3 regions of the Pelomonas candidula genome follow, and region 2 is predicted to be linked to each of the others. Evidence: predicted binding sites of a transcription regulator. Region 2 holds the regulator's gene; each other region holds the start of a gene.
The links. The regulator sigma-54, encoded in region 2, starts transcription at its own class of promoters, with help from an activator protein. The targets are predictions, from matches to a motif close to TGGCANGNAANCTGCTTT.
Positions count from the first base shown of each region.

Region 1: the regulator sigma-54 is predicted to act here: its motif matches at 6,593-6,610, upstream of exaC (acetaldehyde dehydrogenase ExaC).
Region 3: the regulator sigma-54 is predicted to act here: its motif matches at 4,864-4,881, upstream of ACG04R_RS13345 (PEP-CTERM sorting domain-containing protein).

Region 1 covers NZ_JBIGIC010000010.1:32,808-42,905, forward strand. Annotated here, with positions in the region: gene ACG04R_RS19005 (hypothetical protein) at 1-239, shown strand, start outside; gene ACG04R_RS19010 (hypothetical protein) at 236-730, shown strand; gene ACG04R_RS19015 (hypothetical protein) at 913-1,593, shown strand; gene ACG04R_RS19020 (sensor histidine kinase) at 1,593-2,450, shown strand; gene ACG04R_RS19025 (response regulator transcription factor) at 2,447-3,094, shown strand; gene ACG04R_RS19030 (high-potential iron-sulfur protein) at 4,105-4,410, opposite strand; gene ACG04R_RS19035 (PQQ-dependent methanol/ethanol family dehydrogenase) at 4,485-6,233, opposite strand; gene exaC (acetaldehyde dehydrogenase ExaC) at 6,650-8,173, shown strand; gene ACG04R_RS19045 (DUF779 domain-containing protein) at 8,254-8,640, shown strand; gene ACG04R_RS19050 (hypothetical protein) at 8,804-9,451, opposite strand; gene mraZ (division/cell wall cluster transcriptional repressor MraZ) at 9,830-10,098, shown strand, end outside.
Region 2 covers NZ_JBIGIC010000003.1:359,454-369,551, reverse strand. Annotated here, with positions in the region: gene ACG04R_RS07930 (MFS transporter) at 1-1,138, shown strand, start outside; gene ACG04R_RS07925 (hypothetical protein) at 1,120-1,626, opposite strand; gene ACG04R_RS07920 (THUMP domain-containing class I SAM-dependent RNA methyltransferase) at 1,616-2,896, opposite strand; gene ACG04R_RS07915 (alpha/beta hydrolase) at 2,953-3,822, shown strand; gene ACG04R_RS07910 (RNA polymerase factor sigma-54) at 4,066-5,562, opposite strand; gene lptB (LPS export ABC transporter ATP-binding protein) at 5,736-6,521, opposite strand; gene lptA (lipopolysaccharide transport periplasmic protein LptA) at 6,521-7,126, opposite strand; gene ACG04R_RS07895 (thiol:disulfide interchange protein DsbA/DsbL) at 7,172-7,834, opposite strand; gene ACG04R_RS07890 (thiol:disulfide interchange protein DsbA/DsbL) at 7,837-8,499, opposite strand; gene ACG04R_RS07885 (SPOR domain-containing protein) at 8,523-9,194, opposite strand; gene argS (arginine--tRNA ligase) at 9,191-10,098, opposite strand, start outside.
Region 3 covers NZ_JBIGIC010000006.1:21,728-31,825, forward strand. Annotated here, with positions in the region: gene ACG04R_RS13325 (hypothetical protein) at 1-168, opposite strand, end outside; gene ACG04R_RS13330 (carbohydrate-binding module family 20 domain-containing protein) at 313-2,184, opposite strand; gene ACG04R_RS13335 (hypothetical protein) at 2,345-2,647, shown strand; gene ligA (NAD-dependent DNA ligase LigA) at 2,700-4,730, shown strand; gene ACG04R_RS13345 (PEP-CTERM sorting domain-containing protein) at 4,938-5,684, shown strand; gene galB (beta-galactosidase GalB) at 5,890-8,640, shown strand; gene ACG04R_RS13355 (LacI family DNA-binding transcriptional regulator) at 8,887-9,960, shown strand; gene ACG04R_RS13360 (LysR family transcriptional regulator) at 10,029-10,098, opposite strand, start outside.

The DNA of each region.
Region 1 (10,098 bases), on a different contig from region 2:
GCATCGTGCCCGGCGAGCACATCGTCAACGTGCAGTACTACCAGTCGCACGACGGCCAGGCCGTGCCGGTGACCGTGACGGTCATCAAGGTCAACCCGCGCGCCGACGTCGTCTTCTACGGCACCGTCAAGCTGGCCCGCCAGGGCGACGAGGCCACCGCCGTGCGCTTCACGCTGCTGCCCGATGGCAGCGTCGTCAACGTGAACACGCTCCCCAAAAGCCTGATGCAACGAACATGACCCTGCCCATCGTCCTCAGCTTCTCCGCACTGCTGCTGCTGTGCCTGCTCGCCCTGCTGCAATCGCGCTGGCCCGCGTGGCTGCGCGGCCTGCTGGTCGTCGGCGTCAGCGCGTTCTACTTCTACGCCGAAGGCGCCATCCACACGCTGTGGGGCTGGCCCAGTGGCGACCCGCTGCCCGAGCGCTTCGTGCTGCTGGCCGCCGTCATCGAGGAGCCCACGGGCAAGCGCGACGGCGCGCTCTACGTGTGGGTCAACGCCATCGAGGACGGCAAGCCCGCCGCGCAGCCGCGGGCCTACCTGCTGCCCTACAGCAAGGACCTGCACGCACTGCTGAACGACGGCGTGAAGAAGGTGCGTAACGGCATCAGCCAGCTCGGCACGGCCGAGCCCAAGACCGGCCGCAAGGGGCTGGCCTGGCTGCGGCCCGGCAGTGACGAGCAGCAGGTCAAGTTGCGCGACATGCCCCTGCCTCAATTGCCGGAGAAATGAATATGCCCCTCGTCCAGTCTCGCCACGCCGAACGCGGGCGGCCCTGGCCGGTCCCCCGAGGGGACGGCGATGCTCGCGGCATCGAGCCGCGAGCACATCGCCCAACGGGCCGGCTTGGGAGCGACCCGGCGCCCGGCCCGAAATACGCCGGCCTCAGGCGCCGCTGCTTTCCCCTTCTCTTCTTGGCCCTGGCCGGCTGCACCCGCTCGCCCGGCACCGGCAACGAGGCCTGGTTCCCGCTCGAAGCCGGCCACCGCTGGACCTACACGGTGACGACGCGCAGCGGCAACGACGCCGCCGAGCGCGACACACTGACGATGCGGACGCTGGGCAGCGACACACTGGTGCTGGACGACAAGCCCGCCTGGCAGCGCCGCAGTGACAGCGGCGTGAACTACTGGCTGCGCGCCGACGACGGCGGCATCGTCCGCGTGGCCAGCAAGAGCGACATGCAGACCGAGCCCGTGGCCGACGCGCCGGGCCGCTACGTGCTGAAGGCGCCGTTCGCCGTCGGCACGCAGTGGCAGGCGCCGACGACGGCCTACCTGCTGATGCGCACCAGCGAGTACCCGCGCGAGATCCGCCACAGCCATGCCGACGTGCCGATGACCTACGAGATCGAGGCCGTCGCCGACGAGGTGCAGACGGCCGCGGGCAGGTTCTCGCCCTGCCTGCGCGTGCGCGGCAGCGCGACGGTGCGTGTCTTCGTCGACCCGATGACCGGCTGGCGCGACCAGCCACTGAACACGCGCGAGTGGTACTGCCGCGGCGTCGGACTCGTGAAGCTGGAGCGCAGCGAGCCGTCCAGTTCGCCGATGCTGATCGGCGGTTCGCGCACGCTGGAGCTGGAGGAGTGGCGGTGATGCCGGCGCGGCGCGACCTGCTGGCGGTGGGCGCCGCGACGCTTGCCGTCTGGGCGCTGGGCAGCGCGGGGCAGTGGCGGGAGCGCTTCAGCGCCGTGCTGGAGGGCTACGAACCCTGGCAGGTGGACGAGCTGCCGCTGGCGCTGACGGTCATGACCGTCGGCCTGGCCTGGGCGGCCTGGCGCCGCCACCGCGAGGCAGCGAGGCTGCTGCGCCACAACCGCGAGCTGGCGCGCCAACTGATTGCCGTGCAGGAGGCCGAGCGTCAGTCGCTGGCGCGTGAGCTGCACGACGAGCTGGCGCAGCATTGCACGGCGATCCGCTTCGAAGCGGCGGTGGCCGAGCGCTGCACGGAGCTGGCCGCAGCGCAGGACGCCGCCCGCCGTGCGGCGCACAGCGCACAGAGCCTGCAGCTGGGCGTGCGCCGCCTGTTGCGCCAGCTGCGCCCCACGGACCTCGATGCTCTGGGCCTGGCCGCCGCGCTGCAGGTGCTGTGTGCGCAGCGCGCCTGGCCGGCCTGCCGCTTCGAGGCCGCTGATGGCGAGTCGATGAGCTTTGGCGAAGACGTCGACATGGCCGTCTACCGCGTTGCGCAGGAGGCGCTGTCCAACGCGCTGCGCCACGCGCACGCGACGGCCGTGCAGGTGCAGCTGGCTGTGCTGCCGGGGGGCGTGCGTTTGAGCGTGCAGGATGACGGCCTGGGTTTCGATGCGAGCGCGGAGACGCCAGGACTGGGGCTGCTGGGCGCCCGCGAGCGCGCCGCGGCGCTGGGCGGGCGGCTGGACGTGCGCAGCGCACCCGGGCAAGGCACGCGCGTCGAGCTGTGGCTGCCGCTGCCCATCGGAGTGGCGTCATGACACGGCTGTTGCTGGTGGATGACCACCCCGTCGTGCGCGCCGGCTACCAGCGCCTGCTGGAGCTGGGCGGGGGCTGGCGCGTCGTGGCCCAGGCCGGCTCGGTGGACGAGGCGCTGGACCTGCACCGCGAGCACCAGCCCGAGCTGACCATCACCGACCTGGGCCTGCCCGGCCGCGGCGGGCTGGAACTGTTGCGCCATCTGCTGGAGCGCGACGCCGGTGCGCGCGTGCTGGTGTTCAGCATGCACGAGGGCGAGGCGATGGTGCGGCGGGCGTTCGCGATGGGCGCGCGCGGCTACGTGACGAAGAGCAGCGAGCCGCAGGAACTGCTGGACGCGGTCGCCCGCGTCATGGCGGGGCGGCGGCATCTGTGCGGTGGGCTGCCGGCGCACTGGCTGCAGCCGTCGCCTGTCGGTGGCGATGACGAGGGCTTGCAGCGCCTGAGCGACCGCGAATTCGAGGTCTTCCGCCTGCTGGCGCAGGGCCTGACGCCGGCGGGCTGCGCGGCGGCGCTGCATCTCAGCTCCAAGACCGTGTCCAACCTGCAGGCGCAGATCCGCGACAAGCTGGGCCTGGCCAGCACCGCGGCGATGGCACATCTGGCGTTGCGACGGGGCCTGATTGACGGCGTCTTCAGCCGCTGAATGTGGTCATGTCGCCGGCCTGGTGGGGGCTCTCGCGCAGTGCGCCAGGGTACCGGTACCAGCAAGGGGAAAGAGGGCCGGAGTTCCGCGAAGCGCTACTTGCCGGGGACGGCTTCCAGCCAGGAGCAGCCGTCAACGACTGGCTGCTTCATGGCGACCACGGTGTGGGGCCTGTGCTCAAGCGTTGAGTCGGCGTCTCTACTGCCGGAGCCGCCCCAGCGCGACGGCCTCGAGCCAGGGTTCTCCGCGTGAACCACGGACTACTGGCAATGGCAACATCCGGGCGCCGCTGGCCGGCCGGCGCCTTCGATAGGTTTGTAACCGGCGCGGCATTTGCCCGGAAAAATAGCACCCGATTGGCAGCGCGGCACAGTGGAGGAAGTTCATATGCAACAAGCACTTAGCCCGGCTTCCGGGCGACCCGTTACTGCGCGGACTGCCGTGATAGGCCGCGCTGGCCTGCGGTCTACAACACGTTAGGTGCAAATGGTGGACTTGCAGTCACTTGCCTCAAAGCTAAGAGACAAACGCGCTTGGGTTGTCTGGTGTCTGGTCGTCGGCATCATTTCCGTCGGTCTTGCTATCTTTTTTGTCCCATCCCAGCTCGGATTCATTCTTGCTGGCCCGCTTGTCATTCTTCCATGGGCGCTCTTATGTGCCGCCTTTGCGCGCAGTCCATCGAAATTTTCACTCCGGTGCATTTCCGCGTTTGCGCTTGGCGGGCTAGCGTGGCCGCTTCTCTACATCTAGGCTTGGCACCTAACCATTCATTCAAGCCGACGTTGCTTCGCAACGCGGCTTAACTCAAGCGTTGAGCGGCAGCTTTCCGGAAGCTTGGTAGGTCGGTTCCGACGTCCGCTTCGGGTCGATAGCGCCCATCGGCAACTCAGGTGGGCTGCGTCCAATGTGCATGCTGAGCGAGGTGAACGTCTGATGGAGAGCGATCCGGCATGGCCGGCAGTCGCAGCAACCCACAGCCGCCATTCGCAAATGTTCCGAAGCCCTGCACTTCAGCCGGGCGCCTTCACCCACGCATTGCACCAGCCGTTCTTCGCGACCTGGGCCTTGCGGCCGAACATCGCGCAGTTGCTCCAGGCGTCGGTGGGCTTGGCCTGCCAGAACTGGCAGTTGGCGCAGTGCTGGCTGGGCTGGTGCTTGGGGAACTTGGCGGTATCGACCTTGGTGGTGTCGTGCTTGTAGCCGAGCGCCACGGCGGTTTCGCTGGTTTCGTCGACGGGCGACGTCTGGGCGATGGCCGGGCTGGCGAGGGCGGCCATCGTGGCCTGGAGCATGAAGATGCGGCGGGTGGGTTGCATGGGGAATACCTCGGAGAAAGACAAGGCGCCGGCCCGCCTGCGCAGGCCGGCGCCTTCACATCGGAACAATCGGCTTACTTGGGCAGCTTGAAGGCCCAGACCATGCCGCCTTGTTCGAGGTAGCTGACCCGCTTGGCCACGTCACCACCCCACAGCGGCACGGCACCGCCCCAGCCGGACACGACGCCGATGTACTGCTCGCCGTTCTGCTGCCAGGCGATCGGAGGCGCGACGACGCCGGAGCCGGTCTGGAACTGCCACACGACCTTGCCGGTCTTGGCGTCCGCGGCCTTGAGCCAGCCCTCCGGCGTGCCCCAGAACACGAGGTTGCCGGCGGTCGTCAGCACGCCGCCCCACAGCGGCGCGTTGTTCTTGACCTCCCAGACGATCTTGCCGGTCTTGGGGTCCACGGCACGCAGCGCGCCGATGTAGTCGTCGTTCAGCGTCTTGATCGTGAAGCCGGCGCCCAGGTAGGCCGCGCCCTTCTTGTAGGCGATGGGCTCGTTCCAGATCTCCATGCCCCACTCGTTGGACGGCACGTAGAACAGCTTGGTGTCGGGGCTGTAGGCCATGGGCATCTGGTTCTTGCCGCCCAGGAAGGAGGGCGCTGAGAACACCGAGTTGCCCTTCTTGCCGTCGGCGCCGGCGGTCGGGTCGCCGGGGCGGTTCTCGGGCACGAAGTTCGGGCGGCCGGTCTTCAGGTCGATGCCGGTGGCCCAGGTGATCTTCTTGACGAAGGGGAAGGCGTTGTTCAGCTGGCCGTTGGTCGCGTCCAGCACGTAGAAGAAGCCGTTGCGGTCGGCCTTGGCGCCCATGCGCTTGCCGTCCATGTCGAAGGTGATGAACTCGTTGACGCCGTCGAAGTCCCAGCCGTCGTTGGGCGTGCCCTGGTAGTGCCACTTGATCTGGCCGGTCTTCACGTCGATGGCGATCGTTGAGCAGCTGAACAGGTTGTCGCCCTGGCGCAGGTGGCTGTTCCACGGTGCGGGGTTGCCGGCGCCGAAGTAGGCGAGGCCGGTCTTGGGGTCGAAGGTGCCGCCCAGCCACGTGGCCGCGCCGCCGGTCTTCCACAGGTCGCCTGGCCAGCTCTTGCCGGGCGTGCCGGAGACGCCGTTCTCGCGCTTGTTGCCGTCCTTGTCCCAGATGTAGCCCATGTGGCCCTCGACGGTGGGGCGCGTCCAGACCATCTTGCCGGTGCGCGGGTCGCGCGCCTCGACACGGCCGACGACGCCGAACTCCCCGCCCGACACGCCGGTCAGCAGCAGGCCGTTGGCGATGATGGGCGCGGCGGTGGACGAATAGCCGGCGGCGTAGTCGTCGATCTTTTCCTTCCAGACGACGTCGCCGGTGTTCTGGTCCAGCGCCACGATCTGCGCGTCCAGCGTCGTGAAGATGACGAGGTTGTCGAACAGCGCCGCGCCGCGGTTCACGACGTCGCAGCAGGGCATGATGCCGTCGGGCAGGCGGTGCTCGTACTTCCACAGCTTGGCGCCGGTGGCGGCGTCCAGCGCAAAGATGCGCGAGTAGGACGCCGTTACGAACATCTTGCCGTTGTGGATCAGCGGCTGCGACTCCTGGCCGCGCTGCTTCTCGCCGCCGAAGGAGAAGGCCCAGGCCGGCACGAGCTTGGCGACGTTGCCGGCGTTGATCTGCTTGAGCGGCGAGTGGCGCTGGCCCTGCGTGCCCAGGCCCCAGGACAGGACCTCCTGGCCGGACTTGGACGAGGCTTCGATCATCTGCTCGGTCACGGCGGCCGATGCGCTGCCGACGGCCACGAGGCCGAGACCAAAGGCCATCAGGGCGGCGAGAGGCTTGAGTTGCATGGTGTTGTCTCCGGTGTTGATGGATGTGCGCCGCCATGCCGATGCGGCGGGCGGGTGGACAGCCCAGGCGCAAGCTCCATGCCAGTCGCAATCGGCACGAAATCGCGGCGAGATGGAGCAGTCAGGCGACCTCGGCGGCCCGCCGGGTGCTGGGTTCCACCAAAGGACTGTGTCAATGCGGCGGCCGGCTGCGCCGCGGTGAGACATCGAGGGGGTTGGCAGCGGCGAGTCGCCGGACTAGCGTGTTAGCGCGACGCGGTGTCCCGTCCTGTGCCGAACTGCTCCAGGCTGCAACAGTCCTCGGGTGATTTCCCTTGGCTTTGTGCCCCGGCAGCGGTGTGCAAGCGCCTCTGGCGGCCTGGCACGGGTTCTGCGTTGTTCAGCAGGCGTTACCCCATTCGCACAGGAGACAAGCCATGACTGTTTATGCCGCTCCCGGCCAGGCCGGTGCCAAGATTGCCTACAAGCCCCGCTACGACAACTTCATCGGTGGCAAGTTCGTGCCGCCTGTTGACGGCCAGTACTTCGATGTGATCTCGCCGATCAACGGCAAGGTCTACACGCAGGCCGCGCGTTCCACCGCCGCCGACATCGACAAGGCGCTTGACGCCGCCCACGCCGCCGCCGCCAAGTGGGCCGCCGTGCCGGCCGCCGACCGCGCCAACCTGCTGCTGAAGATCGCCGACCGCATCGAGGCCAACCTGGAACTGCTGGCCTATGCCGAGACCGTCGACAACGGCAAGCCCATCCGCGAGACGCTGAATGCCGACATCCCGCTGGCCGTGGATCACTTCCGCTACTTCGCCGGCTGCGTGCGCGCGCAGGAAGGCGCGCTGAGCGAGATCGACCACAACACCATCGCGTATCACTTCCACGAGCCGCTGGGTGTCGTCGGCCAGATCATCCCGTGGAACTTCCCGATCCTGATGGCGGCCTGGAAGCTGGCGCCGGCTCTCGGTGCGGGCAACTGCGTCGTGCTCAAGCCGGCCGAGAGCACGCCGATCAGCCTGCTGGTGCTGACCGAGCTGATCGCCGACCTGCTGCCCGCCGGCGTGCTCAACATCGTCAACGGCTTCGGCCGCGAAGCCGGCATGCCGCTGGCCAACAGCAAGCGCATCGCCAAGATTGCCTTCACCGGTTCCACCGCCACCGGCAAGGTCATCGCGCAGGCGGCGGCCAGCAACCTGATCCCCGCCACGCTGGAGCTGGGCGGCAAGAGCCCCAACATCTTCTTTGAAGACGTGATGGCGGCCGATGACGCCTTCCTGGACAAGGCCATCGAAGGCCTGGTGCTGTTCGCGTTCAACCAGGGCGAGGTCTGCACCTGCCCCAGCCGCGCGCTGATCCAGGAATCCATCTACGACCGCTTCATGGAGCGCGCCATCAAGCGCGTCGCGGCCATCAAGCAGGGCAACCCGCTGGACACCGACACGATGATGGGTGCGCAGGCCTCGTCCATCCAGATGGACAAGATCCAGACCTACCTCGCGCTGGGCAAGGAAGAGGGCGCCAAGGTGCTGATCGGCGGCGAGCGTGCGCAGCTGGGCGGCGACCTGGCCGGCGGCTACTACATCCAGCCGACCCTGTTCCAGGGCCACAACAACATGCGCATCTTCCGCGAGGAGATCTTCGGCCCCGTGCTGGCCGTGACCACCTTCAAGGACGAGGCCGAGGCGCTGGCCATCGCCAACGACACGCCCTACGGCCTCGGTGCCGGCGTGTGGAGCCGCGATGGCAGCCGCGCCTACCGCCTGGGCCGCGGCATCCAGGCCGGCCGCGTGTGGACGAACTGCTACCACGCCTACCCGGCCCACGCGGCCTTCGGCGGCTACAAGGAATCCGGCATTGGCCGCGAGACCCACAAGGCCATGCTCGACCACTACCAGCAGACCAAGAATCTGCTGGTCAGCTACAGCCCGAACGCGCTGGGCTTCTTCTGATCACGGCGCCCTGATCGGGCGTTCGTGACCGGTAGATCATGGGGCGGCTTCGGCTGCCCCATTTCGTTGAAGGAATGCTGATGGCAGCCCCCATCCCCCGCGTGCAGGCCACCGCCGCCGCGCGCGCCCTGATCGCCCGGCTGCGCGCGGAGCACGGCGCGCTGCTGTTCTACCAGTCGCATGGCTGCTGCGCCGGCAGTGCGCCGATGTGCTTTGCCGTGCACGAGTTGAAGCTCAACGCCGATGACCGCCTGCTGGGCAGTGTGGACGGTGTGCCGGTGTACGCCAGCGTCGCCCAGTGCGACTACCTCGCCGGCCTGCAGATGACGCTGGACGTGGCGCCCGGCAACAGCGGCAGCTTCGGCCTGGAGGACGGCTCGGGCCAGCACTTCGTCGCGCAGTTCCGGCTGTGGGCCGATGACGAGGTGCCGCATCTGGCGGTGATCGAGCCCGTGACGGGGCTCTAGGGCCGGGGCGCTCTACGGCATCAGGTCGCGAAGGCCTGCCGCTGGGCTTCTGAGCTGCCGGGCATACGGGTCCAGTGCGTCCTCGGGTCGACCCAGCGGCAGGCCGGTGACCGCCGCGAACCGCACCGGCGTGGCCAGCCCTGGTCGATCAAGGCAGCCGGCGCTACACGTTGATCGACGCGAAGCTCTTGGAGGGCACGAAGTGCATGTGGCCGCCGTTCAGCAGCGTCGGCTTGACGGTGGCTGAGGCCGACTCGTTGTTCGTCAGCGCCATGATCTGGAAGGGCTTGCCCATGCCCGTCGAGCCCAGCGTCTTCACGACGCTGTTCAGGCGCTCGGCATCCGTCTGCGTGACGTGGTCCATCTTGGACGTCCGCTTGTACTGGACCGTGCAGTGCCCGTTGATGTGGCTGATCAGGAAGTCGCAGGAATCGGTGCCCGTCTTCCCGCTGACGTCGAAGCCGCGCGCGGCGCCGGTGTAGCCGATGCCGGTGGCGAACTGCTGCAGGACGGTCTTCCAGTCATCCAGCACCTGATAGACCACCAGCAGTTCGACAGTTCCCGCGGGCATGCCTGACGCCGGCCAGGGGTTGGGGTGGATGGCCTGGATGTAGTTGAGAAAGGTCGTCGCCTGGAAGCCGGCCTTGGTCTGGCCGGAGTACGCGTAGTCGCCCCCGGCGCCGCCGCCGATGTGCCAGCCGGCCACCCAGTGCGGCGTGCTCAGGACCAGGCCCGTGCAGCCATTGACGCTGTGAAAGCCGATCGATTGGGTGTCCCAACCCGCCTGGTTGGTGCCTATCCACGTCGTCATTGCCGTCCTCCCGGTGGCTGCACTTCGGCCCGAGGGCCTTCGCAAAGATAGCCAAAGGCGAACATTGCCGCGGGCGGCAGGCTAGGGGGGGCGTTGGCTGCGCCCTCCTCGTTTGCGCCGCATGCCCGCCGCTTTGGTCCCTCCGGCCCGCGCGATGCGGACAAACACGGTTCTGTTGTTCGTCAAACCTAAAGCAGCACTTCTCAATATCAAAGCAAGTCCTTATTTATTAAGGACATTTCTTGGTTGTGCTGTTTTTTTATACAGCCATCCCTAAGTGCTTGATTTCATTGAAAAAACTTGTTCTCAATCTTGACCATGGGGGGTTGTGGACTTAAAGTGGGGAGAAGTGTTCTTTCGTGGTGAAAAGTGTCGGAAATCGTCTTTCAGGGGGCCTCAAACTTGGCGTTGGACGCCAAGGGGCGCCTGGGCGTTCCTACGCGGCACCGTGAGGTGCTGCAGCTGCTCTGCCAGGGGCGGCTGACGATCACCAAGCATCCGGACGGCTGCCTGATGCTGTTCCCGCGCCCGACGTGGGAGGTCTTTCGCGACAAGGTTGCCGCGCTGCCGATGTCGGCCGCCGGCTGGAAGCGCGTGTTCCTCGGCAACGCGATGGACGTCGAGATCGACTCGGCGGCGCGCGTGCT
Region 2 (10,098 bases):
CCTCGCGCAGGGCCTCTTTCTCACCAACAACATCTGCCTCGTGGCCATCAATGGCCTCGTCGGTCTCGCGCTGGCGCCCGTGCCGTGGATGGCGACGCTGCCGATCTGCGCCTACGTCGGCGGCGGCGCGCTGATGGCGCGCCTGGTGGGGCGTCATCAGCTGCGCTTCGGGCGTCGGCGCGGCTTCCAGATCGGCCTGCTCGTCGGCATCGCCAGCAGCTCGCTGGCGCTGTGGAGCGTGACGCACCAGCAGTTCTGGGGCGTCGTCACGGCGACGCTGGTGGGTGGCTACTACAGTGCCAACGCGGCGCTCTACCGTTTCGCGGCAACCGAGATCGTCGCGCCGGGCAAGCGCGAGGCGGCCATCTCGTGGGTGCTGGGCGGCGGCTGTCTGGGCGCCTTTATTGGCCCGACGCTGGCGCGCGAGAGCAGGGACCTGCTGGTGGCGCCGTTCGCGGGCGCCTACCTGCTGTTGATCGGCGTTGCGCTGATGGGGCTGGTGCTGATCTCGCTGATCGACTTCCCGCCGCTGACCCGGCCGGCGCCCGGCGCCGGAGGCCGTTCGACCCGCGAGCTGGTGCGCCAGCCCGTCTTCCTCGTCGCGCTGGCGGCGAGTGCGCTTGGTTACGGCGTCATGAGTCTGTTGATGTCCGCCACGCCGATCGCGATGGGGCAGTGCGGCCTGCCATTCGGCGACGCGGGCCTTGTGCTGCAGTGGCATGTGCTGGGCATGTTCGTGCCGAGCTTCTTCACCGGGCCGCTGATCCGCCGCGTGGGCGTGTTGCCGGTGATGGCGACGGGCGTGCTGCTGAACCTCGGCTGCGTCATGTTCGCGCTGTCGGGGCAGGACCTGGATCACTTCCTCGGCGCGCTGTTCCTGCTGGGCGTTGGCTGGAACTTCCTCTACATCGGCGGCACGACGCTGTTCACGCAGGCCTACCGGCCCGAGGAGAAGACGCGCGCGCAGGGGCTGATGGACACGGGCGTCTACGCGACGATGACGCTGACGTCGTTCTCGTCCGGGGCGTTGGTCACGACCGGCGGCTGGCGGTGGATGAACTGGGCCAGCCTCGTGCCCATCGCGCTGTGCGCGGCGGCGCTGGCCTGGCTGGCCATCGGTCAGCGCGCGTCGCGCTGAAGGTATTCGGCCGCCATGCGCGCGGCCAGTTCCTCGGTCTTCATGCGCAGCACGGCGGCCGGCGGCAGTTCGCGTTGCGTGACAAACGACGGTGTGCCAAAGCGCAGGCCCACGACGGCGCCGCCGTCGCCGATCTCAGGCAGCAGCGGGTAGGCACGCAGGCGCAGCACCAGCGTGCCCTGGTCGTCGGTGAACACCGCCGTCTCGACCAGCGTGCGGCAGCCCTGCTGGTCAGCCTGCTTCAGCAGCGTGCGGCCGATGGCCTGCACGTCGGTCTGCGCGCTGGCCATCGTCAGCGGATAGGCATGCTGCTGGTCGTGGCCGTCGAGCGCGTCGACGACGGCGGTGTTGAAGCGCTGGTTGATGTCGTCCCAGTCCGGGCCGCCCAGCTGCCGCAGGTTGCGTCCCTGGCCGAACACCACGCGACAGTCTGCGTGGGCGGCGACGGCGGCGATTGCCAGCGCGGCGGCGATCAGCTCACGCTGCATCGCCGTCCGCGGCGGGCTTGCGGGCCGAGCCCTTGACGAGGTCGAAGCGGAACAGCCGGCATTCGATGGGGCCGTTCCACATCGGCACGCGACGGGTTTCCTTCAGCCGCATCTTGCTCGGCAGCTTCATGTCGGGGCTGAGCATCCAGGCCGTCCAGCCGGCGGGGTTCTCGGTGTACTGGCGCTTCCAGTGAGCGGCCAGACGCGGGAAGAAGTCGTCGCCCGCATCCCTTTCCTCGCTGCCGCCTGCGTCGCGCGTCATCGCCGCCTTGCCTCGCACCTCGATGCGCTCGCCGTAGGGCGGGTTCATGACGATGGCGCCAGGCATGCCGTCCGGCAGCTGCGGTGCGGGGCGCTCCAGTGCGTCACCGCCATTGAACTGGATGTACTGCGCGACGCCCGCGCGCTCGGCGTTGCGGCGCGCGAAGTCGACCATGCGGAAGGCCACGTCGCTGGCGTAGATGGGCACGGCCGGCGGGTGGATGCGCGCGCGGGCGGCCTGGGCCATCTCGCCCCAAACCGCTTTCAGGGCAGGCGTGGAAAACGCGATCTGCCGCTCGAACGCGAAACGGCGCAGCAGGCCGGGGGCGGAGTCGCAGGCGATCAGCGCGGCCTCGATGGGGATGGTGCCGGAGCCGCAGCAGGGGTCGTGCAGCGCGCCCCCTGTTTCGGCCGTGCCGCGCCAGCCGGCGGCGGCCAGCATCGCAGCGGCGAGCGTTTCCTTCAGCGGCGCGTCACCCTTGTCGACACGCCAGCCGCGCTTGAACAGCGGCTCGCCGGAGGTGTCCACGTAGATGGCCGCGCGCTCGGGGCCGACGTGCAGCAGCACGGGCAGGTCGGGCGAGTGCGTGTCCACGCTGGGGCGCTCGCCGGTGTGCTCGCGCAGCTGGTCGCAGATGGCGTCCTTGATGCGCAGCGTCGTGAAGTTCAGGCTCTTTAGCGGCGAGCGCTGGGCGACGGTGTCGACACGGATGGTGTGGCGCGGCGTGATCCAGTCGCGCCAGTCGACGCGGCGGGCCAGCGAATAGAGGTCTTCCTCGTGACGGTACGGGCCTTCGATCAGCTCGACCAGCACGCGCTGCGCGAGGCGGCTTTCGAGGTTGATGCGCAGCACGTCCTCGGCCGTGCCGATCAGGCCGCAGCCACCGCGCAAGGCTTCGACCTTGCTGCGCACGCCGGGCGGCAGGAAACGTTTGAGTTCCTCTTCCAGCAGCGGTTCGACGCCACCGGGGCAGGATACGAAGAGGGATAACTTGTTGGGCAGGCTCACCCGGGCATTGTCGCCGCCCCTAAACTGGATAGCGTTATCCACGGCTCAACCCTGCCATGAAGCGACTCGTCCTGACCCTGGCCCTCGTGTTCGGCGCGCTGCAGGCGCAGGCTGCCGACCCGGCACCGGCCTACCCGCCGCACAGCATCCCGAACACCTTGCTGCGCGCGCTGCCGAAGAACGCCAATGGCCGCACCTATCAGCTGCACATCCACCTGCCGGCCTCGTTCGCCAAGGAGCCCGGGCGCCGCTACCCGGTGCTCTACGTGACCGACGGCTACTGGGACTTCCCGACCGTCGTCAGTTCGTACAACAACCTGAACTACGACAAGGTCGTGCCGGAGTTCATCACCGTGGGCCTGGGCTATGCCGGCGATAACCTCGACTACGGCGAGCTGCGCAACTGGGAACTGTCTCCTGTGCGCGACAACCCGCTGAGCGACAGCAGCGGCAACGCCGACAAGTTCCTCGCCTCGCTGGAGAAGGACATCTTCCCGCTGGTGGAGCGCGAGTACCGCGGCGACCCGGCGCAGCGCTACCTGGCCGGCAGCTCACTGGGCGGGCTGTTCACGCTGTATGCGATGTACGCCAGGCCCGATCTGTTCAAGGGCTACATCGCGGCCAGCCCGGCGGTGGTCGTCGGCAACGACTGGATCATCGGCCAGGCCAAGGCCTATGCCGCGACGGGCAAGCCCATCAAGGCGCGGCTGTATGTGACCGGCGCCGAGAACGAATGGCCCGCTTTCTTCGCCGGCATCCAGCGCTACCAGGCGCTGCTGCCGACGCTGAAGCACCCGGAACTGGTGTATCAAACCCGCGTCATCGACGGCGAGCGGCATGCGGGCACCAAGGCGGAAAGCTACACGCGCGGCATGCGCTTCGTGTTCGAGCCGCTGGCACCGGAGACGGGGAAGTCGAAGGATTGAGCCGCCATCCGGGCGACTGAACGTCGTATTTCGGGCTGAGCGCCGGGCCGCTCACAAGCCGACCCCTCTGGCGACGTGCTTGCGGCTCGATGCCGTAGGCATCGCCGTCCCCTCGGGGGCTGAGGCCGGACACAGAGCGTCCAGTGGACGGCCTGAGCCTGCCGAAGCTCTGCGGCGCCGCCGCGGAGTGGTCCCGGTCAGGCCTGCCGGCGTTCAGCGGCACGCGACTGGGCGAGGGGCGCGCTACAGCGCCTTGCGCAAATTCGCCGGCGCGATCTTCATGCCTTCGCGGTACTTGGCCACCGTGCGCCGCGCGCACTGGATGCCCTGCTCCTCGAGCATGGCCGCGAGGGCGCTGTCGGACAGCGGCTTCTTGGTGTCCTCCGCGGCGACGAACTGCTTGATCAGCGCGCGCACGGCCGTGCTGGACGCCTCGCCGCCGGCTTCCGTGCTCAGGCCCGAGCCGAAGAAGTACTTCAGCTCGAACGTGCCCCAGCTCGTCGCCATGTACTTGGCCGTCGTCACGCGCGAGATGGTGGACTCGTGCAGGCCCAGCTCGTCGGCGATCTCGCGCAGCACGAGCGGCTTCATCGCCAGTTCGCCGTGCGTGAAGAAGCCGCGCTGGCGCTCGACGATGGCCTGGCTGACGCGCAGGATGGTGTCGAAGCGCTGCTGGATGTTCTTGATGAACCAGCGCGCCTCCTGCAGCTGCCCGCCCAGCGGCGAGTTGCTGATGCCGCCGCGCGTGGCGCGCAGTGCGTTGGCGTAGAGCTCGTTGATGCGCAGCTTGGGCGCCACCTCGGGGTTGAGCATCACGCGGAACTCGCGGCCCACCTTGCGCACGATGACGTCGGGCACGATGGCCGCGGCGGCGCCTTGCGCGAAGCGGCGGCCGGGCTTGGGCTCCAGCTGCGTGATCATGACCTGCGCTTCGCGCAGCAGTGCCTCGTCGGCGCCGGTCTCGCTCATCAGGCGGCGCATGTCGCGCCGGGCCAGCAGCTCCAGATGACTCTTGCAGATCAGGATGGCGATGACCTGCGCCGGGCTCCTGGGCTGGGTGCGCAGTTGCAGCACCAGGCATTCGGACAGGTCGCGCGCGGCGATGCCGGCCGGGTCCAGGCTCTGCAGCAGCCGCAGAGCGATGCGCAGGTGGTCCAGCAGTTCCTCGCGATCCTCATCGTCATCGGGCGCCAGCGCGGCGGCGATGTCCTCGATGGGGTCTTCGAGGTAGCCGTCCTCGTTCAGCGACTCGATCAGCACCTGCACGGCGGCACGGTCCTCGGGCGACAGGCTCTTGCCGGCCAGCTGCTGGGCCAGGTGCTCGGCCAGCGTCGTCTCGGCGGATTCCTGGCTCTCGCGCTCGCCATCGTCGTCGCCCATGCCGGCGCCGCTGCTGCTGGGCAGCTCGCGGATGCCGTCGAAGTCGTCGCGCTCGGTGCCGTTCTCCCAGTCCTCGCGCTCGGTGCCGCCGAAGTCCTCGGCGCTCAGCTCGGGCGCGTCGCCGCCCTCGGACTCGCCGGCCGAGGCCTCGGTGCCGCTCTCTGCCGGTGCGTTGGTGGCCAGCTCGGGGGCACTGACGGTGAACTCCTCCTCGGTGTCCAGCAGCGGGTTCGTGGCCAGCATCTGCTCGACTTCCTGGTGCAGCTCCAGCGTCGACAGCTGCAGCAGGCGGATGGATTGCTGCAGTTGGGGCGTCAGCGCCAGGTGCTGACTGAGGCGTACCTGGAGGGTCTGCTTCATGGTGCGCAGCCTGCGTGTGGCGCATTCGGGCCGAGCGCCGGGCCGCTCCCAAGCCGGCCCGCGCTGGCGATGTGCTTGCGGCTCGATGCCGCAAGCATCGCCGTCCCCTCGGGGGACCGACCGGACTCGCTCGCATTCAGCGACGCGAGGATGGGCGAGGGGCTCACCATCCTCTACATCCTGAAGTTTTCGCCGAGGTAGACCTTGCGCACGTCGGCGTTGGCCACGATCTCGTCGGGCGTGCCCTCCGCGAGCACGGCGCCCTCGCTGATGATGTAGGCGCGGTCGCAGATGCCCAGCGTCTCGCGGACGTTGTGGTCCGTGATCAGCACCCCGATGCCGCGGCCCTTCAGGAAGCCGATGATGCGCTGGATCTCCAGCACGGCGATCGGGTCGACGCCGGCGAAGGGCTCGTCCAGCAGGATGAAGCGCGGCTGCGTGGCCAGCGCCCGGGCGATCTCGACGCGGCGGCGCTCGCCGCCCGACAGCGCGGGCGCGGGGCTGTCGCGCAGGCCTTCGATGGACAGGTCGTGCAGCAGGCCGTTGAGCAGCTCGTCGATGCGCGCCTTGCCGAGCGCGCGGCCCTTGTCGTCCTGCTGCAGCTCCAGCACCGCGCGGATGTTCTGCTCGACGGTGAGTTTGCGGAAGATGGAGGCTTCCTGCGGCAGGTAGCTCAGGCCCAGCCGTGCGCGCTGGTGGATGGGCAGGCGCTGCACTTCGGCGCCGTCGATGCGGATGACGCCGGCGTCCGAGCGCACCAGGCCCACGATCATGTAGAAGCTGGTCGTCTTGCCGGCGCCGTTGGGGCCCAGCAGGCCCACGACCTCACCGCAGTCCACGCGCACGTGCACGTCCTTGACGACCTTGCGGACGCCGTAGGTCTTGGCCAGGCCCTCGGCTTCGAGCCGGCTGCCGCAGGCGGCCGAACCGGCCGGCGAACGGGTGGACGCCTCGTCCATCACGAAGACTTGCCCGGCTGCAGCGTCGTCGACGGCTTCAGCGGCAGGGCCGCAGGCGGCGCGGACGCAGCGTCGTCGCCCGGCTGCGCGCGCGGCATCATGACGATGCGGGTGCGGCCGTTCGGGTTGGGCGAGGCGCTGCCGCCCTCCAGCGTGAAGACCTCGGTGCGGCTGTCGTAGACGATGACGGCGCCCGAAACCTGCTCCGCCACGGCGGTGCCACGGGCGCGGCGCACCTCGGCGTTGCCGATGAAGCGCACGGTCTCCGTGCGGGTGTCGTATTCCAGCTGCTCGGCCTGGCCCTCGATGGACTCGCCGGGCGTGTCGCGCCCCTGGCGGAAGCTGACCGGCTGGCCGGCGACCCCGCTGGCGGACAGCTGGTAGTAGCCGTCCGGCGTCTCGCGCACGTAGACCTTCTCGGCGCGCAGCATCAGGCTGCCGCGCGTGATGACGACGTTGCCCTGCAGCTCGGTGCGCTGGTTGACGTTGTCAATCTGGCCCGGCTTGTCCGACGACAGCGTGAACGGCTTGAGTCGGTCGGCCTTCTCCGCCTGGGCGGCGAAGGTGGCGATCGCGAGGACGAGCGGGATCAGGTGGCGGGGCATGGCGGCACGGAAGTTGCAGGCCATTCTAGGGGCCTGCAACCGCGCTCAGCCTTTCCCTCGCGACAACTTGATCAGGAAATCCGCGACGGCCAGCGCCGCCTGTCCGTTGGCGGCTTCGCTCTGGCTGGGCTCGCCGGCCAGGCCGGGACCGGTGCGGTAGCGGCCGCCAATGACCAGCGTCGGCACGCTGTCTGCGCCGGCAAGTTCGGCCATCTTCTGGCCCTGGGCCAGCTTGCCCTGCACGCCGAAGGACGAGAAGGCCTGCTTGAACTTGGCCTGGTCCACACCCAGCTTGCCAACGAGATCCACGACGCCGGCTTCATCCGTCGCGTCGATGCCCATGCGGTGGAAGGCGTTGAAGATGCCGGCGTGCACGGTGGGCGTCAGGGCGCCCATGGCCTCCAGCGCGTAGAACATGCGCGCGTGCAGCTTGAGCATGGCCTGCTGGCCCACCGGGATGCGGCGGAACGTCACGTCGGGCGGCAGCCGGTGCAGCCAGTCGCCCAGCAGCGGGTCGAACGCGAAGCAGTGCGGGCACTTGTAGAAGAAGAACTCGATGACCTCGACCTTGCCCGGCGCGCCGGGCAGCGGCTGGGCCAGGCGCTGGTAGTGTCGGCCCTCGACGGGCCCGCCCTGGGCCCAGGCGGCCGGCGTGGTGGAGGCAAGCCCGGCCGCAGCCAGGGTGAGGGTGGCGTCACGACGCTTCATGGTCAGGCCTTGGCGCGAATGCGCTGGATGAGGAAATCGGCAATCTGCAGCGCGCGCTGGCCCAGCTCCTGCTCGGTGGCGCGCTGGCCCATGCCGGCCTGGCTGGGCGAGGTGAGGAAGCGGCCGCCAATGGCCAGCGTCGGCACGCCTTCCAGGCGGGCGGCTTCCACCAGCTTGTCGGCCTGGGCCACCTTGGTCTGCACGCCAAAGGAGTTGTAGGCGTCCATGTACTTGCCGGCGTCCACGCCGAGGGAGGCCAGCAGCTTGGCCTGGCTCTTGGCGTCTTCCAGGTCCTGGCCCTGCTGGTGGATGGCGTTGAAGATGGCGGGGCGGGCCTGGGCCTCCTTGCCCAGGGCCTCCAGCGCATAGAACATGCGCTGGTGCGGCTTCCAGTTGGCACGGAAGGCCACGTGCACCTTGTGGAAGGTCACGTCGGCCGGCAGCTGGCGGGCCCAGTTCTCGACCAGCGGCTCGAAGACGTAGCAGTGCGGGCAGCCGTACCAGAAGAACTCGACGACTTCGATCTTGCCGGCTGGCGTGGGCAGCGGCTGCCCCAGCACGACGTACTGGCGGCCCTCGATCGGGCCGCCCTGGGCGAGGGCGCTGCCCGCGACGCCCGCGAGGGGCGTGGTGGCGAGCAGGGCGGAGAAATCTCGGCGCTTCATGACTTCAATGGTCCTTCAGGAGTTCAGCGTTGCACGCGGACGAGGTTGGCCTCGAACCCGGCGCCCTCGATCTTGCGCTGCAGGTCTTCGGCGGCCTCGCGGGTGTCGTTGGGGCCCAGGCGCACGCGGTAGACGGTGCGGCCGTTCTGCTCGCGCTCCATGACCTTGGCCGTGAAGCCCTGGATGGCCAGCTTGGCCTTCTGGGCCTCGGCCTCCTCGGGGCGGGCGAAGGCGCCGGCCTGCACGAAGTAGACGTAGGCCTCGGCTCCGGCCGGGGCCGAGGCGGGCGCCGCTGCAGTCGTGGCCTCGGGCTTGGTGGCCACGGGCTTGGGCTGCGCGGTCGCCACGGGCGGCAGCACAGCCGGGGCGCTGGCGGTGGCCACGGGGGCGCTTGCCGTCGTGGCCGGCGGCGGTGCGGTTGGCGTCACCGGCGCGTTGACGACGCCGCTGGCGCTGCGCGCGGCCTTGCCGGCCAGCGGCGCGTTCGGGTCCCAGTTCTTGTTGCGCTCGGCCTCGGCGGCGTCCTGCTCCGCCGTGCGCTGCGGCACCTTGTTCACGAAGGGGATGGGCACCTTGGTGATGTAGAGCGCCACGCCGAGGGCGACGGCCAGGCCGACCAGCAGGCCCACGATCAGGCCCAGTACGAAGCCGCCCTTCTGGCTTTTCTGGCCGGCGGGCTTGGATGCAGAACTCATTCGGTCTCCGGGGTGGTTTCAGCGATATCGCGGCTCATCTGCTCGGGCGCGCTGACACCCAGCATGCCCAGCGCGTTGGCCAGCACCTGGCGGGTGGCAGACAGCAGCGCCACGCGGGCGCGGGTCAGCTCGGGCGCCTGGTCCAGCACGCGCTCGGCGGCGTAGTAGGCGTGGTAGGCGCCGGCCAGGTCGCGGGCGTAGAAGGCCACGTCGTGCGGCGCGATGCCGGCGGCGGCGCCTGTGAGCATGTCGGGGTAGGCCGCGAGCTTGAGCATCAGCGCCTCTTCGGTTGGCGCGGTCAGCAGGCTCAGGTCGGCCGGTGCGGATGGGTCACCGCCCCACTTGCGGATGACGGAGCAGATGCGTGCGTGCGCGTACTGCACGTAGAACACCGGGTTCTCGTCGTTCTGCTTCAGCGCGAGGTCGACGTCGAAGACGAACTCGGTGTCGGCCTTGCGGCTGATGAGGAAGAAGCGCACCGCGTCGCGGCTGGTCCAGTCGATCAGGTCGCGCAGCGTCACGTAGGAGCCGGCGCGCTTGGAGATCTTGACCTCCGCGCCGTCCTTCATGACGGTGACCATCTTGTTCAGCACGTAGTCCGGGAAGCCCTGCGGGATGCCCAGGCCCTGCGCCTGCAGGCCGCCGCGAACGCGGGCGATGGTGCCGTGGTGGTCGGTGCCCTGGATGTTGATGCACTGCGTGTAGCCGCGCTCGAACTTGTTGACGTGGTAGGCCACGTCGGGCACGAAGTAGGTGTAGCCGCCGTCGGACTTGCGCATCACGCGGTCCTTGTCGTCCCCGTAGTCGGTGGACTTGAACCACAGCGCGCCGCCTTCCTCGAAGGTCTTGCCGGCGTCGATGATGCGTTGCACCGCCGCCTCCAGCTGGCCGCCCTTGTAGACGC
Region 3 (10,098 bases), on a different contig from region 2:
GAACCCGCCGTAGATGTGCGGGTTGATCGGCTTGAAGCGCTGGCGCGTGTCGACGCTGCCCTTGATCGTGGCGGGCGTTGCCGCAAGGGCGGTGGACGTCCAGGGGCCGGCGAGTGCGGCGGTTCCGAGAAGCAGGTGACGTCGGTTGAGGGCAGCCGTGATGTTCACTGGATCTTCCGTGGTTGGGATGCGCTGGCATGGTATCGCTACCAATCTGTGCTGCAAGGCAGCGTTTGTCCGCGTCCCTAACCCGATGGTCCGGCTGTATGAGCGGGCCCCATGCGGCATCGCGCCGTCATGGGGCGGCCGTCGTCAGAACTTGAAGTTGCCGTCGCTGCGAGCCTGTGTGCCGCCGCCCGTGCAGCTCGTGAACTCGCGGTTGCCGCTGCTGGTCGACTGGTTGCTCTCCCAGACGGCGGTCGAGCCGTTCCATTTCACATACTTGTACTGGACAGCCGTATTGGCGGGCAGGCTGATGGTGCCCGTCCACGGCACGTTGGCGCCCGAGCCCTGGATGGTCAGCGCGAAGCCCGAGGCCGGTGCCCATGAGCCCAGGCCGCTGATGCTGCCGACGACGCGCAGGTTCTGGCCGTAGACGGTGTTGGCGTTGGCAATCGTGAAGGTCACGGCGCAGGTCGTGCCGCCGCCGCTGGTCGCCACCTTCTGGCCGGCGTAGATGGCCACGGCGGGCGTGCTGCCGCTGTTGTTGGCCGGCACCGTGAAGCTGGCGTTGCCGCTGGCGTCCACGGTGACGGAGTCGGCCGTGCAGGCGCTGCCGTCGCTGGTCTTGGTGCCGTTGATGACGTTGCAGTAGGTGCCGGCGGGCAGACCGGTGGCGAAGGTGCGCGTCCACGAGCTGCCGCTGTTGTTGAACGCGGCGAAGCCCACGCTGCCGCGGCTGAAGGCGACCTGGTTGCTGTTGTCGCCGACGACCCAGTTCTGCTGCGCCTGGCCCGCAGCGGCATTGCGGAAGCCCACCATGTTGGCCAGCGGCGTCCAGCGGTGGGCGAAATCCCACACGACGTTGACCTGCGGCACACCGCCGCTGTAAGGGCTGGTGCTCGGGCGGTCCGCATCGGTGCTGGTGAACTTGAAGCCGGAGTACAGCTGCGCCTCGCCGTAACCCTGGGCCAGCATGAAGATGTGCGCCAGCGTGTAGCGCATGCCGGCGGCATCGGCGCCGCCGTTGTTGTTGATGTTCAGCGAGCTGCCGTTGCGCTCGGTGTCCCAGTTGGTGATGAAGACGGTGGCGTTCTGCGGCTGCAGGAAGCCCCAGCTGCCGCCCCAGTTGCCCCACGTCCCCATGACGGTCGGGATGCTCGCGAGGTTCAGGCCGTTGGCGTTGCGGAAGGCGTCCCGCATCGCGTACGTGAACTGGAATTCGTTGATCGTGCCGATCGGCAGATAGCTGGGCCGGTCGACCTCGCCGTCGTTGATGATCTCCTGCGTCAGCCAGATGGACTCGCCCTGCAGCGTGGTCGGGTAGCTGGCCTTCACGGCGGCCATGATGGATGTCCACGCGCTGGCCGGCATGTGCTTGGCCGCGTCGATGCGGAAGCCGTCCACGCCCAGGGCCAGCAGTGCCTTCAGGTAGTTGGCGATCTGGCCCTGCACGTAGCTGCTCTCGGTGGCCAGGTCGGGCAGGCCCCCGAGGCGGCAGTTCTGCACGTTGCTGCGGCCGGCGGCGGAGTTGTAGTCGCTGTCGGCGATGCTGCAGTTGGCGTGGAAGTCGTTGGCGCTGAAGTAGGGGTAGGTCAGCGTGCTGGCGTTCCACGTCGAGCCGTCGGTGGCTGTGCCGCTGCCGTCGGCCATCTGGTTGACGACGATGTCGGCATAGACGCGTACACCGGCCGCATGGCAGGTGCTGATCATGGACTGCAGTTGGGCCGGCGTGCCCATGCGGCTTGTCAGGTTCGCGTAGTTGACCGGCTGATAGACGCCCCACCAGCCGTTGGCGTTCTTCGAGGCGCTGGGCGGCGAGATCTGCACGCCACCGAAGCCCTTGGGCCCCAGCCACTGCGTGCACTCGGTGGCGATGTCGGGCCAGGCCCATTCGAACATCTGCACCGACGTGGTGTTGGGGTTGAGTGCCTGGGCGGGCGCCGTGAAGGTGGCCAGCGTGGCGGCGGCCGTGCAGGTCAGGGCCGCTGCAAGGCGCCGGCGGGTCGGGTGGGAGGTGTGCATGTGATGTCTCCGGTCTGGGGTCGAGAGCCCTCGTTGCGGGGCCGTGATGTCGGCCAGTCGACTGCATGCCATGGCCGCCTCTCCGGTGTGGAGGGTGTCGCGACTCTAGATAGCCTTGAATCAAAAAATACGTAGTAAAACTACTTAATTAAAACAAAATTTGAAATTCACTCCATTGATGGCCGGTGGTTGCATGAACTTCTTTTGGGTGACCTGGCGTTGGTTATGTAGCAATGCAACATCGGCGCCTGCTTTTGCGAAATTGGTGTTCGGGAGCAGGGCGGCCACGCGATCGTTGCCGCACAAATCCGCGCGGCCCTACAAGCAGCCCAGGGACAAGGCCCGTTGCGCCGCCGAACTGCGCAGCCAGGCGGAGCGCGGTTTCATCGACACGGCCTGCGTGGAGGTGCTGCTCGGCGACGACGCCGGACGGCTGGCGATCCGCGCGCGATTCGCCGGTTGAGCGGTCGCCACGTGGCGGCTGAGGTGCCCACGCCAGTCGCGACAATGCACCGATGACCGCCTCCGAAGCCACAGCCCAGCGCGCCGCCGACCTGCGTGCCCAGCTCAACCACCACGCCCACCTCTACTACGTGCTCGACGCGCCCGAGTTGCCGGATGCCGAGTACGACAGGCTCTTCCAGGAGCTGCAGGCCATCGAGGCCACGCACCCCGAGCTGCTGACGCCCGACTCGCCGACGCAGCGCGTCATCGGCGCCGTGCTGGACGGCCTCACGCCCGTGCGCCACGTCGTGCCCATGCTGTCGATCACGACGGAGACCGACACGACCGAGGGTGGCGCCATCGCTTTCGACGCCCGGGTGCGCCGCGAGCTGGGGTTGACGGACGCCGACGCGCCCGTCGAGTACGCCGCCGAGCTGAAGTTCGACGGCCTGGCGATGAGCCTGCGCTATGAGAACGGCGTGCTGGTGCAGGCCGCGACGCGAGGTGACGGCGAGACCGGCGAGGACGTCACGCAGAACGTGCGCACCATCGGGCAGATCCCGCTGCGGCTGTTGGGCGAGGCACCGCCGGTGCTGGAAGTGCGCGGCGAGGTCTACATGCGACGCGACGATTTCGAGAAACTCAACGAGCGCCAGCGCGAGCGCGGCGAGAAGACCTTCGTGAACCCGCGCAACACCGCGGCCGGCGCCATCCGCCAGCTGGACCCGGCGCTGGTGCGCCAGCGGCCGCTGTGCTTTTACGCCTACGGCCTCGGCGAAGTGCAGGGCTGGGACGTGCCGGCCACCCACAGCGGCATGCTGGACGCGCTGGCGGCACTGGGCCTGCCGGTCAACGCCGACCGCGTCGTGGCGCTGGGCCATGAAGGCCTCGTCCAGTTCCATCAGGCCATGGCCGCCAAGCGCGATGCGCTGCCGTTCGACATCGACGGTGTCGTCTACAAGGTCAACTCGCGCGAGCTGCAGCACAAGCTCGGCTTCAAGACCCGCGAGCCCCGCTGGGCCGTTGCGCACAAGTACCCGGCGCAGGAGCAGGTGACCACGCTGCTGGCCATCGACATCCAGGTCGGCCGCACCGGCAAGCTCACGCCCGTCGCGCGGCTGGAGCCGGTGTTCGTCGGCGGCACGACGGTCAGCAATGCGACGCTGCACAACGTCTTCGAGATGCGCCGCAAGGGCGTGCGTGTGGGCGACAAGGTCGTCGTTCGCCGCGCCGGGGACGTGATTCCCGAGGTCGTCGGCCGCGTGCCGGGCGAGCGGCCGGCTTACGTGCCCAACTTCCACATGCCGCGCGAATGCCCCGTCTGCAGAAGCGAGGCGGCGCGCGAGCGTGGTGGCATGGACTACCGCTGCACCGGCGGCGTGTTCTGCCCGGCGCAGCGCAAGCAGGCCATGCTGCACTTTGCCGGCCGGCGCGCGATGGACATCGAGGGCCTGGGCGACAAGCTCGTCGAGCAGCTCGTCGACGCCGGCATCGTTCTGAGCCTGCCAGGCCTGTACAAGCTGGGCGTCGCCAAGCTCGCCGCGCTGGATCGCATGGCCGAAAAGAGCGCGCAGAACATCATCGACGCGCTGGAGAAGAGCAAGACGCCGACGCTGGCGCGCTTCCTGTTCTCGCTGGGCATCCGCCAGGTCGGCGAGACGACGGCCAAGGATCTGGCCCGCCACTTCGGCACGCTGGACAAGCTGATGAACGCCAGCGTCGAGCAGCTGCTGGAGGTGCCGGACGTGGGCCCCATCGTCGCGGCCAGCATCCACACCTTCTTCGCGCAACCGCACAACGTCGAGGTCGTCGAGCAGCTGCTGGCGGCCGGCGTGCAGCCGAAGGAAAGCGAAGGCGAGGGCGACGACCGGCCGCGCCCGCTGCTGGGCAAGACGCTGGTGCTGACCGGCACGTTGCCGACGCTGTCGCGTGACGAAGCCCAGGCCTTGATTGAGGATGCCGGCGGCAAGGTCAGCGGCTCCGTCTCCAAGAAGACGAGCTATGTCATCGCCGGCGAGGAGGCCGGCAGCAAGCTGGAGAAGGCGCGCACGCTGGGCGTTCCTGTGCTGGACGAGGCGGGGCTGCGCGGGCTGCTTGGCTAGGCGTGACGCCCTGGGCCTGCCCGCCTAGCCGGGGCGGTCCATAACGAATCGGTCTGGCGGCTGTCGGGAATCTTGACAGATCGACGCCGTGCGCTTTGCTGCCCTTCGCCCCCGTCCCGGGAAAACCGGCTTGTGGCATCGAACTTGCTCACACTCACCAAAGCGTCAGCACGTCGCCAACCGAGTTGGCAATTCCGGGGAAATGCCATGGCTTCCAAGCGTCTGTTCTCGTTCCGTGGTTGGGTGATCGCCATGGCCGGTCTTGCCGGCATGCCGCTGGCTCACGCGGGGCTGGTCAACATCGACTTCAACTCGGGGGCTGCGGTCGGCACCTACTCGGGGGCTGCAGTCACAGGCGCTGCGGGAGATCTCTGGAACGGCGTCGACGGTGGATCGCTTTCAGCGCCGACGGACAGCAGCAACGTACCTCTGCTGGATGCCGCGGGCGCCAGCACCGGCATCACGCTGAGCTTCGCCGGCACCGGCGGGGCGTTCGACGCGACGGGGAACGGTTGCCTGATGAGCACGTCCTCGTTTGCGCCGTTGATGTGCGACTACCTCTATCGGTCCCTGAGGGCTGATGCCAGCGTGACACTGGCCGGCCTGACGCCCGGGGCGGCCTACGACCTGATCCTCTACGCATCCGCCAACACCGATGGCCGCATCACGGAGTTCACGCTCGACGGCATCACACAGTCCGTGACCGCGGCTGCCGCAACAGGCTTCGCGCTAGGCACGAACTATGCGGAGTTCAAGGGCGTCGTGGCCGCGACCGGGCTCCTGTCCTTCACCTTCACCGGGCCCAGCGAAGGCAACTTGGACGGCCTCCAGCTGACGCAGACCGGCGGTAATGCGGTGACGTTGCCCGAGCCGGCCACCATCGCGTTGCTGGCCCTGGGCTTGGGCACGGTCGCCTGGCTGCGCGGCAAGCGGGCCGGGGCGACGCGCCTTTAGTCGCCTTTCCACCGCGCCGGTGCCGGCTGTCCGGGTGACCGAGCCGGGGGCGAGGCTGGCTCCCGGTTGCATGGGCTGCCCTCGGTTGGATGTCCGGGAGATGCGGGGGCAGGTCGTTGTTCCCGGAAGTGTTGGTTGCGTTACCATTCATTGACCGAATAACAACCAATGCTCGGCGGGTCGCCTCCGGCATACAGGAGACCGCTTGCTGATCACATCCCGCTTCCTGCCCGTGCTGGCGGCGCTGCTGATGACCGCTGGCCCGGCCTGGGCCCAGCGGCTGACACCGGATCTCGTGCACGAGCGACTCGCGCCGCGCGAACGCATCGAGTTGGCGAGCGGTTGGCGCTTCCAGCTCGGCGACCCGCCGGGCGCTGCGCCGCTGATGTACGACGTGCGGCCCGAGGTGCGACAGTCGGCCGACGGCAAGGTGGCCGATGCCCGGCCCGAGGCGGCTGAGCAGGTGCAGGCCAGGGGCGAGGCCGTCCTGAAGCCGTGGGTGCTGCCCAGCGCCAATGCATTTATCGGCGACGCGTCACGTCGCCACCAGCGCCCGGCGGGCCATCCGGGTGGCGACCTGGGCATCGTGCAGGCCGGCTTCGACGACAGCGGCTGGCAGGCCGTCACGCTGCCGCACGACTGGGCCATCGCCGGCCCCTTCCTGGCGGACGGCCCGCATGGCGGCATGGGGCGGCTGAAGAGCTGGGGCGCCGCCTGGTATCGCCGAAAGCTGGACATCCCCGCCACCGATGTAGGGCGCGCGATTTTTCTCGACGTCGACGGCGCGATGTCGTACGCGACGGTGTGGCTCAACGGCAAGCTGGTGGGCGGCTGGCCCTACGGCTACAGCAGCTTTCGGCTGGACCTGACGCCCTACGTGAAGCCCGGCAGCGAGAACCAGCTGGCCATCCGGCTGGACAACCCGCCCGAGTCCGCCCGCTGGTATCCGGGCGCGGGCTTGTATCGCAAGGTCTGGCTCGTGAAGACCGACCCGGTCCATGTGGGCCAGTGGGGCACGCTGGTGCGCACGCCCGACGTGTCCGCCGCCAGCGCCACGGTGGCGCTGGACGTGACGGTCGACAACCAGGGCCAGCGCGCGGTGCGCATCGACGTGGCGACGGAGGTGTTTGCGCTCGATGAGCAGGGCAGGGCGCAGGGGCCGGCGGTGGCGCGCATCGTGCGGGCCGGTGTGGCGGTGGCGGCGGGCGGGCATGGCCTTGCGTCCGGCACGGCGCGCATCGCCAAGCCCAGGCTGTGGGGGCCCAGGCCGCAACAGCAGCCCAACCGCTATGTCGCCGTCACGCAACTGAGCCGCGACGGCCATGTCGTCGACCGGGTCGAGACGCGCTTCGGCATCCGCTCGCTGCGCTTTGACGCCGATGCTGGCCTGCTGGTCAACGGCCAGCCGGTGCGGCTGAACGGCGTCAACAACCACCATGACCTCGGCTCGCTCGGCGCGGCCTTCAACCTGCGTGCGGCGGAGCGCCAGTTGGAGATTTTGCAGGCCATGGGTGCGAATGCCATCCGCATGTCGCACAACCCGCCGGACCCGGCGCTGCTGGAGCTGACCGACCGCATGGGCCTGCTCGTCATCGACGAGATCTTCGATTCATGGGAGCGCAAGAAAACGCCGCTGGACTTCCACCTCATCTTCCCGGACTGGCACGAGCCCGACCTGCGAGCCATGCTGCGCCGCGACCGCAACCATCCGTCCATCATGATGTGGAGCATCGGCAACGAGGTCGGCGAGCAGTACACCGGCGCGGAAGGCGCCGCCATCGCGCATGAGCTGCACCGCATCGCGCACGAGGAGGACCCGACACGGCCGACGACCACGGCAATGAACTACGCCAAGTCCGACATGCCGCTGCCCGCCGAGGTCGACGTCATCGGCCTGAACTACCAGGGCGAGGGCATCCGGCAGGACGCGGAGTTCGAGGGCACGGACCGCATCCGCACACCGCCGCAATACCCACTGTTCCATGCGAAGTTCCCGAGCAAGCCCATCTTCAGCAGCGAGACGGCTTCGGCCTTCAGCAGTCGCGGCGTCTACCTGTTCCCCGTCGCGCCGGCCAACAGCTCGATCACGCGCGATGGCCGCGGTGGCGATTCGACGACGCGCCAGGTCAGCGGCTACGAGCTCTACGCGGTGGACTTCGGCTCGTCGGCCGACAAGGTGTTCGCGTCGCTGGACCGCCACCCCTTCGTCGCCGGCGAGTTCGTCTGGACCGGCTTCGACTACCTCGGCGAACCCACGCCCTACTACGCGTCGCGCAGCTCCTACTCGGGCATCGTCGACCTGGCCGGTTTCCCCAAGGACCGCTACTGGCTGTATCAGTCGCGCTGGCGGCCGGACCTGCCGATGGCCCATCTGCTGCCGCACTGGACCTGGCCCGAACGCGTCGGCCAGGTCACGCCGGTGCATGCGTTCACGAGCGGCGACGAGGCCGAGCTGTTTCTCAACGGCCGCTCGCTGGGCAGGCGCAAGAAGGGGGCGTTCGAGTACCGGCTGCGCTGGGACGACGTCGTCTACGAGCCGGGCGAGCTGAAGCTGGTGACGTATCGCGACGGCAAGCCCTGGGCGACCACGTCGGTCGTGACGGCCGGCACCGCCGCTGGATTGGCGCTGGAGGCCGATCGCACCGACATCGCCGCCGACGGCCGCGACCTGAGCTTCGTCATGCTGCGCGTTGTCGACGCGCAGGGCCGTACCGTGCCGCGCGCCGACACGCGCATCCGCTTCAGCCTCGACGGGCCCGGCGACATCGTCGCCACCGACAACGGCGATGCGACGAGCTTCGAACCCTTCCCGTCCACCACGCGCAAGGCCTTCAGCGGCCAGGCGCTGGCCATCGTGCGTGGCCGGCCCGGCGCGGGCGGCACACTGACGCTTCGCGCCGAAGCCGACGGTTTCGCGCCTACCCGGCTGACGCTGCAGACCCGCAGCCCCCGATGACCTTCACCTGCGTCCTCTGCTGAACGCCGGAAGGTCGGCGAGGCTGCCTGCAACCGACGCGCGGCCGGGTAAAGAAACTCGAGGTCGGGGCAAACGCGCAGCCTAGGGATACCGCTGTCCGGTAAAGTCAGCTGATGGTTGCGCAACCATCAGCGCCGCGGGAATCATCGCGAGGCTCGAGGGTTCCATGCGAGAGCCGGGGGCAGCAGTCGAACTGGATCATTGATGCACAGCTTGAATCCACCCATGCGCCAGCGTCGCGGCGGCAAGGTCTCGACCATTGCGGACGTGGCGGCCTTCGCCGGCGTGTCAGCGATGACGGTGTCGCGCGTCGTCAACGATGAGCCCAACGTCAGACCCGGCACGCGGGAGAAAGTGAAGGCGGCCATCGAGGCGCTGCACTACTCGCCCGGCCCGCCGCCGCGCCGGGTCGCGCCGCCCGCGGCAGGCCTCACGCGCATCGGCGTTCTTTACGGCGACCCCTCGGTCGGCTACCTGAACGACTTCCTGCTGGGCCTGCTGAAGAAGGCCACGCTGCGCCAGGTGCAACTGCTCGTCGAGCGTTGCGAGGGGCCCGAGGACGAACCGCGCCTGTTGGCCAACATGCTGCGCGGCGGTGTCGATGGCGTCATCCTGCCGCCGCCGTTCTGCGACTCGCCGCAGATGCTGCGCATGCTGGCCCAGGCCGGCACGCCCACCGTGGCAGTGTCCAGCGCACAGCCGTCCGAGCAGGTCTGTGCGGTCGGCATCGACGACTACCAGGCGGCCTACGAGATGACGCGGCACCTGTTGTCGCTGGGGCATCAACGGCTGGGTTTCATCGTCGGCGACAAGCATCAGAACTGCAGCGCGCGCCGGCTCGCCGGCTTCCGCGCGGCGATGCAGGACGCCTGCGTCGACATCGCCGAGGACGAGGCCGTTGCACAGGGCAAGTTCAGCTACCGCTCGGGGCTGGACGCGGCGGAGTTCCTGCTTTCCCAGGTTCATGGACGAAGGCCGACGGCGATCTTCGCCAGCAACGACGACATGGCCGCCGCGACCGTGGCCATCGCGCACCGCAAGGGCATCGAGGTGCCTCGTGACCTGACCGTCGTCGGCTTCGACGATGCGCCGCTGGCCACGACGATCTGGCCCGAGCTGACCACCGTGCGCCAGCCCATCACGGCAATGGCCGGTGCGGCCGTGGACCTGCTGGTGCGGCACATCCGCGCGCGCCAGGCAGGCGACGCGCTGCCCTGCGAGCACAAGCTGATGGGCTTCGAGCTGGTGCGTCGCCAGTCCGATGCGGCACCCCGGCCGCGGCCGATACCGGTCGCCTGAGCCGTACTCATCGCGTCGCGGGCCAGCGCGATTGTTGAGGTGTCATCGCAGTCGCATTCGACAGCCCGTCACTTCCTGTCGGGTGTCGATGTCGGGATCGGCAAGGGCGGGGCCTTCACCCAATCGGGTGCCAGCGAA